DNA from 2 places in the Rhizobium sp. UGM030330-04 genome. Region 2 is predicted to be linked to the other one. Evidence: riboswitches for the same ligand, from Rfam matches in the RefSeq annotation. Region 2 holds a riboswitch; the other holds the start of a gene.
The links. A riboswitch is a leader RNA that binds a small molecule or an ion and turns the genes downstream of it on or off. The one in region 2 is predicted to bind thiamine pyrophosphate.

Region 1 (7,803 bases), on a different contig from region 2:
ACGCGGCCCGCAATGGGTAAGCGAACACCATTATACCACGCCGCCCCGCGATTGCTGAGCGAGCGCGGCAGGCCATCGGCATAACCGGCGGCGATTGTTGCAAGACGTGTGGGGCCTGCGGCTTCGAAGGAGCCGCCATAACCGACCAGCGAGCCGGCGGACACGGTGCGTGTCTGGATGACGGCGAGATCGAGAAGGACGACCGGCTTCATCGGGTTCGGACGGGCAACGGACGGCGCGCCGCCATAAAGTGCGATGCCGGGGCGCAACAGGTAATTGTGATAATCACTGCCCAGAAAGATGCCGCCGGAGTTGGAAAAGCAGACGGGTACATCAGGAAAAGCGGTGGCGGCCTTTCGCATCACCGCAAGCTGCGCGGCATTGGAGAGGTGTTCCGGCTCGTCGGCGCAAGCGAGGTGGCTCATCACGAAGGCGATGTCGATACCATCGAGCAATTGCGGCTGGGACGTGAGGGTTTCCAGCTCTGCGGGTGAGAGGCCAAGACGGCACATGCCGGTATCGATCTGCACCGCCGCCGGTAGCGTCCTGCCAAGCTTTTTCGCATGGGCCGACCATTGCGCAATCTGCTCCAGCGAGTTCAGAACCGGGGTGACGGCCATGGCGGCGCAGGAGGTCTCATTGCCGGGCTGAAGACCGTTGAGCACGAAAATCCGCGCCTGCGCCGACAGGCGAAGCCGGAGCGCCAGCGCCTCATCGATATGGGCGACAAAGAAATTGCGACAGCCTGCGTCGAACAGGGTTTGCGAGACGATATCAGCGCCGAGGCCATAAGCGTCCGCCTTGACGACCGCTGCCGTCTGAGAGGCCGGGGCCATGGCGGCAAGGGTCAGGTAATTGTCGCGCAATGCGCCGAGATCGATGCTCAGATGGCCGCTTGCACCACCGGCTGCCTGCTGGCGGCTGATCTGCATGTCCATGGTCGTTCACCCTCATTTTTATCTCATGAGAGTATTGCAACGATTATCGAATTTCTTGGCGATTGTTCGAAGGAAATGCGATAGAATTCAAAGTGGCGCAATTTTCTTTGTCTGATTGGAATTTTCTATGTCGTCACTTGATGCGACCGACCGCCACATCATCCGCCTGCTTCGGCTCAACGCCCGTATCAGCAATGCGAAGCTGGCCGCGGAAGTCGGGCTTTCGGCCTCGGCCTGTCTGCGCCGGGTCGATATTCTCGAACGGGAGGGCATTATCCGCGGATATACGGCGCTGACCAGCGGCCTTGCGGGCGGCGAGGTCATCTCGGTCATCGTGCAGATCACGCTCGACCGCCAGACGGAGGATTTTCTCAACCGTTTCGAAAATGCGGTGCGGCGGTATCCGGAAATCCGTGAATGTTACCTGATGACCGGCGGCTCGGATTATTTCCTGCGTTGCGAGGCGGAAAGTGCTGGGGATTTCGAGCGGATTCACAAGGAGATTCTGTCGAAACTGCCGGGGGTTTCGCGGATTCATTCGAGTTTTGCGATCCGGAATGTGTTGGCGACGCCGAAGGCTCGGTGAGGGATTGAGTGTGCAGAGCGTGCGGCTTACCCCCCTCTGTCCTGCCGGACATCTCCCCCTCAAGGGGGGAGATCGGGTGAGGTTTCTGCCTCAGTCCCACGCAATCCTCTCAATGTGAGAAACTTCGCTCATTGAATGGTGAGCAAGCCGCTTGTCGATCTCCCCCCTTGAGGGGGAGATGTCCGGCAGGACAGAGGGGGGTAAGCCCCACGCTCCTACTGCATCCCGTCACCACCACCGATAAAAATGATGCACCGGCCCCCGCCCACTCCCAACGGCGAGCCCGCGCCCAGCCTCAAGCGCTCCGTTCAAATATTCCTTCGAAAGCCCAACAGCCTCCCGCAGTTCACAACCCTTGGCAAGGTGGGCCGTAATCGCCGCCGCCAGCGTGCAGCCGGTGCCGTGGTCGTTCTTCGTGTCCACCCGCGGCGCGGCAAGCGCCAGCATGGTGCCATCAGCAAACAGATAATCCGTGCTCTCAGGCCCATCGCTATGCCCACCCTTGATGAGCACGGCTTTTGCACCGGCCTTGAGGATCGTCTCGGCCTGGCGGTTGATGTCCGTCTGCGTCTGTGCAATCGGCGTGCCGGTCAGCAGCGCCGCTTCGGGCAGGTTTGGCGTGACGATGGCCGCGAGCGGCAAAAGCTCGCGCCGCAATGTCTCGATGGCGTCCTCGTGCAGCAGCCGGTCGCCTGATGTCGCCACCATGACGGGGTCGAGCACCACCGGTTGCGATTGCCGCCGCAGCCGTTCCGCGATGGCGGCGATGGTTTCGATCCGCGAGACCATGCCGATCTTCACCGCATTGACGGCGAGATCGGAAAAAACGGCATCCATCTGGGCAACGATGGTGGCCACTGAAATATCCTCCACCGCCGTCACGCCCCTGGTGTTCTGGGCGGTGATGGCGGTGATGACGCTGGCGGCATAGACGCCGAGAGCGGAGAAGGTCTTGATGTCGGCCTGAATGCCGGCGCCGCCGCCGCTGTCGGAGCCGGCAATGGTCAATGCAATGGATGTCATGGCTGTCTCGCTTTCAGCGCCGCGTCAATTGCAGAGCGGAAGCCCTTGGTTGCGCTGGCAATATCGCCTGCCCGGAAGATGGCGGAAATGACCGCGACACCATCCGCGCCGGCGGCGATGACTGAAGGCACGCGGGCAAGGTCGATACCGGCGATGGCGCCGACAGGCATATCCGGCCGCCATTCGCGCAGCAGGGCGCGAAGCGTCGCAAAACCATCGATACCGACCGGCTTGTCCGGGTTCACCTTGGAAACCGTTTCGAACACGCCGCCAATGCAGGCGTAATCGGCAGGCATGGAGGCCGCCCGTTCAGCATCGGCGCGGTTCTTGACGGTGAGGCCGATGATCGCCTTTTCGCCGAGAATGCGCCGTGCGGTCTTCGCATCCATGTCATCGGCACCGAGATGCACACCATCAGCGCCAGAGGCGAGTGCCACATCCACGCGGTCGTTGATAACAAGCGGTACACCGGTGCCGGCGATTGCCTCATGAATGGCGCGGGCGTTGTCGATCATTTCGCGCGTCGAGCCGTGCTTGTCGCGATATTGCAGGATGGTCGCACCGTTGAGTGCGGCCGCCAAAGCAAGCTCGGGTAAGGGCGCGACATCGGCAAGACTGGCATCGACCAATGCGTTGAGGCGGTAATCAACCTTGTTCATGCTCTATCCTCGCGTGATTGATGATGTCTTCCCCTGAAATTTCGGAAAGCGCATCCAGAAATGCCGGTTCGAATGTGCCGGGGCCTCTGGCCTGTTTCGCGGCCAGCTCGGCGGAAACGCATGTGACGGCAAGGGCTGCGGCCGCAGCCGGCAGCGCATCTTTCTCCACCGCCATGAAAGCGGCGATGATGCCGCCCGAGAGGCAACCGGTGCCGGTGACCTTCGCCATCCATGGATGACCGTTGACGATCCTGACGCCACGGGTCGTGTCGCGGAGATGATCGACCGGTCCGGTTTCGATCCGCACCGCGTCGGGCACATTGCCGATCAGGCTCATCTCGGCGCGGTTACCGCGCACAATGGTCGGGGAAAGTGCGATGAGTTCGCGGGCAAACTCCAGACGGGATGGCGAATAATCGCAATGGACGGGGTCGACGATCCACGGCTTGCCGGATGCATTGGCGATCTCGATCGCCAGCCGGATGACCTTGCGCCGCTCGGCATCCAGCGTGCCGAGATTGACGGTCAATGCATCCGCCTTGGTGACGAAACTCTCGATTTCCTCGAGCGAGGTGGTCATCGAGGGAATGCCACCGACGACGGTGATGCCGTCGGCGGTGAATTTCTGCACCACTGTGTTCATCAGGCAATGCACGCGCGGGCGCGTCTTGCGCACCCGCTCCAGAATCTCGGCGGCTTTTGCCGCTGTCGGGAAATTCGTCGTCATGGCTGCTGCAGCTCCACGGCGATATCGTCCGCCTTCGGTGCCTGCTTGATCAGTTGCATCTCCTGCATGAAGGCACCGAAGCGGTCGTAGCGCGCGCGGTCGAGTGCGGCGGGACGCTTGGCGAAGCGCGGCAACGTGTCGAAAAAGGCCTGCTTGTTCAGCGCATCGTCAAGGTTCGGATAGGCCTTGATGAAAAGCTGCCAGGATTCCTGCGGGTGGTTGGTGATGAAGATCGCGGCCTGCTCCACGGCGGAGAGGAAACGCAGCAGGCGGTTGTCTTTTACGAGATCGCGGTGCGTGACGAAGATCAGCTCGTCATAGGCCGGCACGCCATGTTCTTCCGGGAAGAACGAGCGGCCCTCATGGCCTTCAAGCTTCATCTGCGTCAGTTCGAAATTGCGGAAACCGCCGAGTGTCGCATCCACCTTGCCGGCGATCAGCGACGGCGAGAGCGAGAAATTGACGTTGATGAGTTCGACATCATCCTTCGCCAGGCCGTCCTTTTCCAGCATGCGCTTCAGCATCGCATCTTCAAAACCGGAAACGGAAAAACCGACCTTCTTGCCCTTCAGGTCCTTCAGGCTTTTGATTGGCCCATCGGCGAGAACCGTGACAGTGTTGAGTGGGGTTTCCACCAGCGTGCCGAAACGCACGAGCGGCAGGCCGGCATCGTGATCGAGATAGAGGTTCGGCTGGTAATGCACGCCGATGTCGGCCTGTTTTGCCGAGACGAGTCGCGGCACGGCGGAAGGGTCGGCTGGCGGCACCAGTTCCACCTCCAGCCCGGCATCGGCAAACAGGCCGCGTTCTTTCGCGATCACCATCGGCGCATGATCGGGGTTCACGAACCATTCGAGCAATACGGTAAGCTTGTCGGCGGCCTGTGATTGCATGGGAGCAAATGCGCCTGCTGCCGCGACGACGAGGGAAAGAAGCGTTCGTTTCATGGTGCCGAAAGTCTCCGTAAATATCTGAGAGGAATGGTATGTTCTGTTTCCTTGGCCCAGGGGGCCAGATTGGCGGTCGCCCGGTCGACGATGAGCCGCAGCAGCACCGCCATGACGGCAAGAATGGCCATGGCGGCAAACATCGTGTCAGTCTGCATGCGGGCATTGGACTGGATCATGACGAAACCGAGCCCCGCCGAAGCACCCACCCATTCGCCAATGACGGCGCCCAGCGGGGCGAGCGGGGCGGCCACCCTCAGCCCGGAAATGAACGATGGCAACGCCAGCGGTACGCGCAGCCGGATTAGGATCTGCCAGTGGCTCGCCTCCGTCAGCGAGGCGGCGTCGAGAATGGCGCGATCCGTGCGGTTAAGGCCATCGGTGAAGGAGGAGGCGACGGGAAAGAAGATGATGATCGCCGTCATCACCACTTTCGAGGCCATGCCGAAACCGAACCAGAGGACGAGGATGGGGGCGAGCACGAAGACCGGAAAGGCCTGCAGCACCAGAACCATGGGCCAGACGAGGCGGCCGAGGCGCGGGACGGCGGCAATCGTGAAGGCAACGAGAATACCGGCGGCGATGCCCGCCGCGAGCCCGAGCGCCATTTCACCGAGCGTTACCAGTGCCTGCCCGAACAGGAAGCCGGGCTGACGCCAGAAAGCGCCGGCAACATCGGTGGGCGACGGCAGGATATAGCGGGGCGGCGAAAACAGCCACGTTCCCGCCTGCCAGAAAACCAGCAGAAGACCGACACCGTTCAGCGCATGGGTAGCACGCATGAGCCGGACCTCAGACGCAGACGCACCGTGTGCGAAGGGCGGAAGGTTTCAGCATCATCATTCGTCTCCAGATGTGACAATCTCGGAGATCAGGCAAAGCGGAGAAGAGAAAGGGCAGCGCCTGAAGGGTGCGACAGTTTCCGTTCCTACGCCGGCATGACCCGGATCAGGTATATAAGGGTTCGGCGCAATGCCGTCTCAGTGCCGTAGCACACCCCTCGGAAGAGATTGATTTCATAGGAGAATTCAAAACTCATGTCAAATGTTCTTCTTCAAATGCCTGCCTCTGAATCGCCGCAGCGAAAAATTGCCAATAGAATTGCTAATAATCCCGGCAAATCGCCTAATTCAAAATCAAAACATAATCAAAAAGATAAGATGTTTCCAAAATATTTTGCAATAGTTGTTTTGTTTTTAAAGCAAGTTGAAAGCATAATTTTCGTCAATTCGAAATTTATAGTTGACGAATATTCACGGAAGGCGCTATAAGAGAGTCAACCAAAAGGAGGTTTCTTTTAGTTTCGTTGATCGGGTTTCAATATATGATCGCGCAAAATTACTTACACAGACGGCAGAACGGCTATTACTATTTCTGCGTCAACATCCCTACGCGATTGCGGAAGTCCACGACGAAACGCCAAATTTGGCGCTCATTGAGGACACGAGATTTAGGGACGGCGAAGAAGCGTGTCGCCGGTCACATCGCGGAAATCTTGCCGCTCTTCGATGATGAGCGCCTGCCTGATGAGGCTCACGTTGACTACAAGCGTGTCAAAGCAACCGCTGAGAAGCTCACCGCAAAGTACGAACCGCATACGGCAGTCTCCGAACAAACTGTTGATCAGTTGATAGAGCGTATCAGCGAAATCGTGGATGTCCGTGCTGTTATGCCGACTCCAAATGTTGTGCAGACTGCTGCTTTAGTCGGCGCGATGGAGATGCCGCCGCTCTCTTGGGCAGATGCTTTCGAGAAGTTCAAAGCTCTTTCGTCTGAGAAAGTTAAGGGCAAGAACGAGCTTCAGACGAAGCGTTTTTGGCGGCGTTACGAAGTTAAGACCGAAGATTACATCGCGGCGATGGGGGACACTGACGTGTTGAAGATCACCAAGAACGATGTGAAAAAGTACCGCAAAATTCTGAAGGAAAAGATCGATACCGGCGAGTTTTTAAGCAACGAAGCTAATAAGAAGATTAGCTGGCTCGGTGTGATCTTAGAGACCGTCTTTGATGAGGAATACGAAGGGAAGGAGAATCCTTTCGCGGGCATCAGAATTTCTGGCTACGAAGACGATGGCAAACGAGCGCCGCTCACCGCTGCGGAGATAGCAGCAGTTACGGAAGGCTTGAAGACATCAGGGGCACGACCTGAAATCAAAGCTCTTATCCGCATTGGGATGTGCACAGGTGCGAACGCGAAGGAACTCGCGCTTCTAACCCCCGCCGATATCCATCTGGATGCGTCTGATCCATACATTTCCATTCGCCCCAATGAACTTCGCGGCAAGGTCAAGCGGGGAGGGGCGCGTCATAGAGATGTCCCGCTAATTGGTGATGCGCTTGCCGCCATGCGTGAATTCCCCAACGGCTTTACCATTTTCCATACGAATGAAGGACCAACTCAGGTCAACTGTGCGATGTCCGACTATTTCAGAAAGATGACGCCGGGAAAGGGGAAGGGCTTCGGCAGCTTCCGCCACAACATGGCTGATTGGCTTCGCAGGAGCGGGGCGAATGACACCCTCAAGGATTCAATTCTCGGGCACACCAACACCAAATCCCATTCGATGCACTACGGCGATGGATACGACATTGAGAACAAAAAGGAGGCACTGGAAAAAGCTCTTCAATACGCAAAGCTACCAATCTAAAAACTTGAATATCAACTCAATATGCTGAGACGTGAAATGAATTTATATTATGAATACCGGCATATTCCTATCATGGAATATGGAAATTGCAGAAATACACATTTGAAAAGCTCGTTAAGAGCGAGAAATTACGAAACGAATTCTTCGATCATTATGATTGGCTGATCCGTATCGCGAAAGAAAAAGGCTTCATCGACGCGGCACTTGCGCATGCCAAGGCGAAAAAGCGGGTTCAAGACGAACTCAATCTAATCATCGACATCTGACGGCAAA
Region 2 (7,803 bases):
CACTGTAGCCGGCACAGCTCAGCCGTGCCGATGTTATGGCGCGGCTGGTTTCAAGGGCGATGCTGACGGTGCCGCGCCCGGCGTCGTCCAGCGAAGACCCTAGTGTGCAGAGTACGCCGTCCTGCCTTATCAGGCTGATGGGTCGCCATGGACCGGCGGCATGGATTTCCGGGCACCATCCGGGCATGTAGCCCAGTGCAGTGGTGCGGATCAGCCGCAGGCCCTGCGTGTTCATCATCTGCGGGCGCCAGCGGGCGCGCGGGCCGGTTTTTTCGAGCCTTGGGGCAAGAGCCCTGAAGCAGATCGAAAGTTCGTCCGCGCCCGTCAGATCGACAGGCACTTCCAGCCTTTCGAACATGCTCTGGCTGGCGGCGATCAGTTCACCGTTAAAGAAGATTTCGGCAATGGTGGAGAGGCCATCGAAGCGCAGTGTGGCCCGCTCCCGCGCATCGGAAATCATCGTCAGCCGATACCAGGCATCCCTGTCGTTGAGCGTGACAGGAGCAAGACGATCGAATTTCCCAGCTTCCTCCAGTGCCTGCGCCACCGTGCCGGGCACGGAGACGTGCAGGCTTTCAAGCGTTGCCGGGATGTCAGACGGGGTTTCGCAGGCATCGGCCGGCGTCAGTGTCAGCGTCCAGCCTTCACTCAGCAATTTCTCGCTTTCGCCCGGAAGATAGGTCCTCACGCGGCCTCGCTGGCATCAGACAGTTTCGCCGCAAGGCTTTTCATCAGACCATCCCATGCGTTCGCTGCCGGATCGAGCACGGAGGCCAGCGCATCGAATTTGCGGCGCGTGACAGCGCGGGCAAGCTGGAACTGCACGGTCTTGGCGACCTCGGAGATGCGCAGCGCGTGGTCTCGTGCTTCAGAAAAACCGTCCTTGTCCAGCCATTCGAAATGGCTTGCCGCCAGTTCGAAATTGGCGCCGAGCTGGCGCAGCGTATTGAAGGCATATTTGTGGAAAAAGCCGAAGGGCCTGTCGGCAACCTTTTCCACCTGCGCCGGAAACACGGCTGAAAAAGCCCTGACCGGATTGGCGGATGGCCGCCGCGAAAAATGAAATCTCAGCAACCGCTCGGCCGTCTTGCGAATATGGGCCGGCGAGGGATTACCGTCTGCGAATTTCGCAAATTCGGTGTAGGGCAGGAAAGGTGGGTCGGTCTCAGCCAGATGGTGCTGGAACAACCCGTCGAAATCCTCGCCCGACAGATGGAAAAAGCCGGCATTGTGGAAATAGTCGAGTTCCCGGTTCGCCAGATCGAGCCGGTTGATGGCGACGGTGGTTTTGCCGTGTTCCTTCTGGTAGCCCACCCCATGGGTGTCGGGCATGTAGAAGCTGTCCATCTCGACCAGGCAGATGCGACCACGCTCCAGCTGCGCCTCGATGTGGTTTTCCACCCTGTCGAAGATCGCCAGCTCGGTGGCGCGAACGCCATAAAGCGCTTCGAGATCTTCCAGCGGCACCTTGAAGAAGGTGAACTGATCACCCTCAAAGTCCTGCGTCAGGGTGAAACCGAACATGGCTTCCGGCGGCAGGCCTTTCGAGGCCAGAACCTCGATCCACAAATCAATGTAGCAATTGGTTTCCGGCCACATTCGCTCGGAAGAATGGAGCGGATGTTGCACATAGTTCTTGGGATCAAGGCCCGGAAAAATTTGCCGCATGGATAATCAGCCCCAGAGCGTTTCCACGACCTTCGCAGGCCATTTCTTCACATCGAGACCATGATGCGCAAACAGCGCCAGCGCGATGCGCTCAAGGCCGAAACCGACGCAGGCGGTATGGGCGACATCGCCGTTGGCGAGGTTCAGACCCCATTTCTGGCCGAAGGCATCCTGATGGTAGTTGAAGCTCATGCAGGCTGTCGGATTGGTCGTCGATGTGACCGGGATCAGCAGTTCGAATTTCAGGTTCTGATCGCGCTGGTTGTTGGCGAGCATCTTGCCGGCACGGCCGAAGAAAGGATCGTTGGCGATATCGATGGTGACGTCGAGCCCGACCGCTTTCATCATCTCCACGCCGCGATCCATCCAGGTCTGGCGGAATTCGGTGACGTCGGATTCGGTGCCCATGCAAACATATTCGCGCATGCGGAAAAGCTGCTGGCGGGCCGGATCCTTGGAGGGCTCATGGCGGAAGCAATAGGACTGGATGTCATAGAGACCACCGCCGGCAGGCAGCGCGCCGCGCTTGGCGATCGTCGGATAAAGCGGATAGCAGGCTGCCGGCGTCAGCACGATGTCTGTTGCTTTCTGGTCCTTGGTCCAGTCGCCGCCCTCATCCATGGTCTTCAACAGGCTGACATGGTCGAGCTCACAGCCGCAGAAGGAATGAACCGTGCCTGCCAGCTGCGGGAAGCTCTTCATGTAGCCGCTTTTTTCGAAGTAGGCGCGGTTGATGCCGGGCGGAAAACGGATCGCTTCGGCGCCATCGGCGGCGCCCGTGCGGTCGATCAGCCGCTCGAATGCGGCAATCACGTCCTCGAACTGGCCGCTGCGTCCATAAAGGCCGTCCACACCCGTTTCAATCAGCAGGCCTTCTTCGAACAATCGATCGAGAAACGATGTTTGCATGTCCATGGTCTTATCCCAAGAGGCTGGTGTCCTGCTTGTGAACCAGCAGGAGATTGGCGGAATTACCGAGAATACGGTCGTTGGAAATCATCAGCCGGGCGGAATGCGCATCGCGCAGATGCCGGCCGAGGCTGTAGGGCGTGCCGTTCTTGTAACCCATGATGCCACAGACCAGCATGGCGTGGTCGATGATCTCAAGAATGGTTTCCGAAGAGCAGATCTTCACATTGTTCATGGCAACAGCAAAGGCCATGGACATCAGCTTTTCCGGATCGCTCTTGGTGTCCTCGTAAGCCTTGATGCCGGCAATGATGTTGGATTTCACCACCTGCAGCTTGGTGGAAACCTCGGCAAGGCGGATCGCGCCGGGAGGGGCGGTGCCGGGCGACTTACGGGCCGCGGCTCTGACGAAGGATTGCGCGCGCAGCACCGCGTCGGAGGCGATGCCATACCATACGGCGCTCCACAGGAGATGTGAGCTTGCAAGCATGGATTGTGCGGCGATTTCCGCGAAAGGCTTCGGGAAAATCTGTGCCGCCGGCGCCTCGCCACGGAACAGGAAGCCGTCTGAACAGGTGCCGCGCATGCCGAGCGTATCCCAGACATGGGTCTTTTCGAGCGTGTACTGGTTTTTCAGGAAAACGGTCATCACCTGATCGGCCGGCGCGGCATCCTTGTGGGCGCGCGAGGTGATGAGGATCGCATCGGCATTGCTGCCGTAGGAAATGACGGTGGCATCCTTTTCCAGCCGGCAGAAGTCGCCATCGACCTCGATAGCGCAGATGGAGTTGCGCAGATTGCCGCCGATGCCGCCTTCGGTGGTGGCGGAGCCGAGCAGAAGCTGTTCACCCGCGATGCGGCGCATGAAGCCCGTATGCCATGCGCTAGCCTCGCCGTGTTCCACCAGACTGGACAGCTTGATGTGATGCATGGCGAAAATCATTGCGGTTGCCGAACAGGCCTGGCCGAGCCGGGCGCAGATATCGGCGATTTGCTGCAGGGAAGCGCTTTCGCCGCCGAGCGAGGAGGGGATCTGGATGCCCAGCAGGCGTTCCTGCCTCAAGGCATCGACAGCCTCCTCAGGGAAGCGGCCGGTGACATCCACCTCGTCCGCATGTCTGGCGGCAATGGCCGCGACACGGCCCGCGCGCGCGGACAGAGTTTCATCCTGCGGCGCAACGGTCACGTTCATCAGGCAGCCTCTTTACCATCCAGAATAAGCTTAACGGTGTCTTCAATGGCCTTGATGCTGGCGAAGGACTTGCGGTTCAGCAGGTTATCGGGAAATTCGATGTCGAAAGCTTCTTCGATTCCCAGCATCAGTTGCACCGATGCAAAGGAAGAAAGGCCTGCCGCATAAAGATCGGCTTCATCTGCAATCGTATCGACCGGGGTTGGAAGCTGGCCGAATTTGGCCAGTATTTCACGTATAGTCGCGTTCATTCCGACGTATCTCCCATAAATTTCATATCTGCATAGTTTGTGCTTATCGTTACGTGGCAAACGATAATATTCACCTAAACCGTTAGGTTAATTACAACTAACGGCAGCATGCGCCATTCCCGCACCTTTGCCAAGCGGTGATCGGCAGCCTTGACAAAAGCCGGGCGGTGTTTTTTGCTGTGGCCATTCACCAGGGGTGTCCCGTCAAGGGGCTGAGATTCTGCTTTCATGCGCAGTGACCCGTTGAACCTGATCCAGTTCATACTGGCGTAGGGACGGTGCAAAGACCTGATGTCGGGCGGGCGCATGGCGTTTCGTGTCGGCAGTCAGGTATTTTCCATCATTCCGGCTCGAACTGGGTCTCCACTGTCAAACTTTGGAGCCTCAAGATGAATATCGCTGCCAAGACTATCCCGCTGTCGGTCACCACCGGGCCGCATGCCGCCTCCACGAAAATCCACAAACCAGGAATTTTACATCCGCATATCCGCGTGCCGATGCGCGAGATCGCCGTCCACCCGACGGCGGGCGAACCGCCGGTAACGGTCTATGATTCCTCCGGTCCCTATACTGATCCCACGCACTCCGTTCTGATTGAAAAGGGTCTGCCGCGTCTGCGTTACGACTGGGTTGTGGCACGCGGTGATGTCGAGGCTTACGAGGGCCGACACGTTAAGCCGGAGGATAACGGCTTTGCCACCGGCGAGCGCCTGACGCCCGAATTTTCTGTGCGCCACCAGCCACTCAGGGCGACGGCCGGCAAGGCGGTGACACAGCTTGCCTATGCGCGGGCCGGCATCATCACCCCGGAAATGGAATTCATCGCCATCCGCGAAAATCTCGGGCGCGAGGCGGCCAAGGAGAAGCTGGTGCGCGACGGCGAAAGCTTTGGCGCGCATATCCCTGACTACGTGACGGCGGAATTCGTTCGGCAGGAAGTGGCGTCGGGTCGGGCCATCATCCCCGCCAATATCAACCACCCGGAACTCGAGCCGATGATCATCGGCCGCAATTTTCTCGTTAAGATCAACGCCAATATCGGCAATTCCGCCGTCACTTCCTCCATGGCAGAGGAGGTGGAGAAGATGGTCTGGGCGATCCGCTGGGGTGCGGATACCGTCATGGACCTTTCGACCGGGCGCAATATCCACAATATCCGGGAATGGATCATCCGCAATTCGCCGGTGCCGATCGGCACGGTGCCGCTTTATCAGGCGCTGGAAAAGGTCAACGGCATTGCCGAGGATCTGAATTGGGAGGTGTTTCGCGACACCCTGATCGAGCAGGCGGAGCAGGGCGTGGATTATTTCACCATCCATGCCGGCGTGCGGCTGCATTACATTCCGCTCACCGTCAACCGCGTTACCGGCATCGTCTCGCGCGGTGGGTCGATCATGGCCAAGTGGTGTCTGCATCATCATCGCGAAAGCTTTCTCTATGAGCATTTCGAGGAAATTTGCGACATCTGCCGCGCCTATGACGTCTCCTTCTCGCTGGGCGATGGCTTGCGTCCCGGCTCGATCGCCGACGCCAATGATGCGGCGCAGTTCGCCGAGCTGGAAACGCTGGGGGAGCTGACGCAGATCGCCTGGGCGAAGGACTGCCAGGTGATGATCGAAGGCCCCGGCCATGTGCCGATGCACAAGATCAAGGAAAACATGGACAAGCAGCTGAAGACCTGCGGCGAGGCGCCATTTTATACACTTGGGCCGCTGACCACCGATATCGCGCCCGGTTACGACCACATTACGTCCGGCATCGGGGCGGCGATGATCGGCTGGTTTGGCACGGCGATGCTCTGCTACGTCACGCCCAAGGAACATCTCGGCCTGCCGGATCGTAACGATGTGAAGGTCGGCGTTATCACCTACAAGATCGCCGCCCATGCCGCCGACCTTGCCAAGGGCCATCCGGCGGCACAGGTGCGGGATGATGCGCTGTCGCGCGCAAGGTTCGAGTTCCGCTGGGAAGATCAGTTCAACCTGTCGCTCGACCCGGATACGGCGCGGTCCTTCCACGATGAGACCCTGCCGAAGGAGGCGCACAAGGTCGCGCACTTCTGCTCCATGTGCGGGCCGAAATTCTGCTCGATGCGGATTTCCCACGATATCCGCGCCGAGGCGCAGAAGGAGGGGCTGGAGGCGATGGCCGCCCGCTTCAAGGAAGGCGGCGAGCTTTATATGCCGCTGCCGACGCCTGCGAATGCCGAATAAATGCGCGCCCTTGTCAAGGGAACGGGGGTCGCCGGATTAACGGCGGCCTTCGAGCTAGCGCGGAGCGGCGTTGTTGTCGAGGTCTCGGAGCGCAATGCCGAGCCTTCTCGCGGGGCGTCGTTTTATGCGGGCGGTATGCTGGCGCCCTGGTGTGAGCGCGAAAGCGCGGAAGAGGCGGTTCTGACGCTTGGCAAAGCGGCGCTTGATTGGTGGGCCGAAGCGGCTCCCGGCCTTGTAGTCCGCAATGGCACGCTGGTGGTCGCGCCTGCCCGCGACAAGGCGGAGCTGTCTCGTTTCGCATCGCGGACCAGTGGTTATCGCTGGGTGGATGAGGGGGGGATCGCCGCTCTGGAGCCTGATCTTGCCGGCCGGTTCCTGTCCGGACTTTACTTCCCGGGCGAAGGACATCTCGATCCGCGCCTTGCTTTGAAATCGCTGCATGAGCGGCTTTGCGCCATGGGTGTGCGGTTTCATATGGGCGTTTCGGTGGATGAACAGCGGTTCGACCGGGTGGTGGATTGCACCGGGTCTGCGGCGGTAGGAACGATTTCCAGCCTTCGCGGTGTGCGGGGAGAGATGCTTTATCTCGGCACGCCAGAGATTTCCCTCTCCCGTCCTGTCCGGCTGCTACATCCACGCATTCCGCTCTACATCGTGCCGCGTGAGCCCGGCCGCTTCATGGTGGGTGCGACGATGATCGAGACGGAGGATGACGGGGCGATTTCCGCCCGTTCGATGATGGAATTCCTCAATGCCGCCTATGCCGTGCATCCGGCCTTTGCGGAGGCGGAAATCATCGAGACCGGCACGGGCGTGCGCCCCGCCTATCCCGACAATCTGCCTGACGTGACCGAGGACGGGCGGACCATCTTCATCAACGGCGCGTACCGGCATGGCTTTCTGCTCTCGCCGGCGATGGCGCGGCATGCGGCCGGGATCGTCTGCCAAACTCTTATTCAAAAGGAACACGATCATGAAACTTCTGGTGAATGGCGACGAGCTTGATCTTGCCGCCGAGACGCTGGCCGGCCTGCTTGCCAGCCTCGAATATGAGGGCGAGTGGCTGGCGACGGCGGTCAATGGCGATCTGGTGCATTCGGAAGAGCGCGCCGATTATTTGCTGAAAGCTTTCGACCGCGTCGAAATCCTTTCGCCGATGCAGGGAGGTTGAGGCCATGCTGACGCTTTATGGCCGCGAGGTCTCGTCCCGTCTTCTGCTCGGTACGGCGCGTTATCCGTCTCCCGCCGTGCTTGCCGATGCGGTGCGGGCCAGCAATGCGGATATTCTGACGATTTCGCTGCGTCGGGAAATGGCGGGCGGCAAGCAAGGCGGTCAGTTTTTCGAGCTGATCCGCGAACTGGACCGTCATATCCTGCCCAATACCGCCGGTTGCCACACCGTGAAGGAAGCGGTGTTGACGGCGAAGATGGCGCGTGAGGTGTTTCGCACCAACTGGATCAAGCTCGAAGTCATCGGTCATCACGATACCTTGCAGCCGGATGTCTTTGCGCTGGTGGAGGCGGCAAAAATCCTCTGCGACGAGGGTTTTGAGGTCTTTCCCTATACGAC

Region 1: another riboswitch for thiamine pyrophosphate. It lies ahead of N434_RS21810 (ABC transporter permease); the one in region 2 lies ahead of thiC (phosphomethylpyrimidine synthase ThiC).

The regions. Positions count from the first base shown of each region.
Region 1 covers NZ_QKML01000016.1:22,949-30,751, forward strand. Annotated here, with positions in the region: gene alr (alanine racemase) at 1-938, opposite strand, end outside; gene N434_RS21780 (Lrp/AsnC family transcriptional regulator) at 1,066-1,524, shown strand; gene thiD (bifunctional hydroxymethylpyrimidine kinase/phosphomethylpyrimidine kinase) at 1,753-2,547, opposite strand; gene thiE (thiamine phosphate synthase) at 2,544-3,206, opposite strand; gene N434_RS21800 (hydroxyethylthiazole kinase) at 3,193-3,933, opposite strand; gene N434_RS21805 (ABC transporter substrate-binding protein) at 3,930-4,880, opposite strand; gene N434_RS21810 (ABC transporter permease) at 4,877-5,662, opposite strand; TPP riboswitch at 5,789-5,891, opposite strand; gene N434_RS21815 (DUF6538 domain-containing protein) at 6,205-7,530, shown strand; gene N434_RS21820 (hypothetical protein) at 7,617-7,796, shown strand.
Region 2 covers NZ_QKML01000003.1:351,522-359,324, forward strand. Annotated here, with positions in the region: gene N434_RS06775 (glycoside hydrolase family 2 protein) at 1-688, opposite strand, end outside; gene N434_RS06780 (DUF1839 family protein) at 685-1,668, opposite strand; gene N434_RS06785 (amino acid--[acyl-carrier-protein] ligase) at 1,675-2,583, opposite strand; gene N434_RS06790 (acyl-CoA dehydrogenase family protein) at 2,588-3,769, opposite strand; gene N434_RS06795 (acyl carrier protein) at 3,769-4,020, opposite strand; TPP riboswitch at 4,203-4,314, shown strand; gene thiC (phosphomethylpyrimidine synthase ThiC) at 4,410-6,233, shown strand; gene thiO (glycine oxidase ThiO) at 6,234-7,238, shown strand; gene thiS (sulfur carrier protein ThiS) at 7,207-7,404, shown strand; gene N434_RS06815 (thiazole synthase) at 7,409-7,803, shown strand, end outside.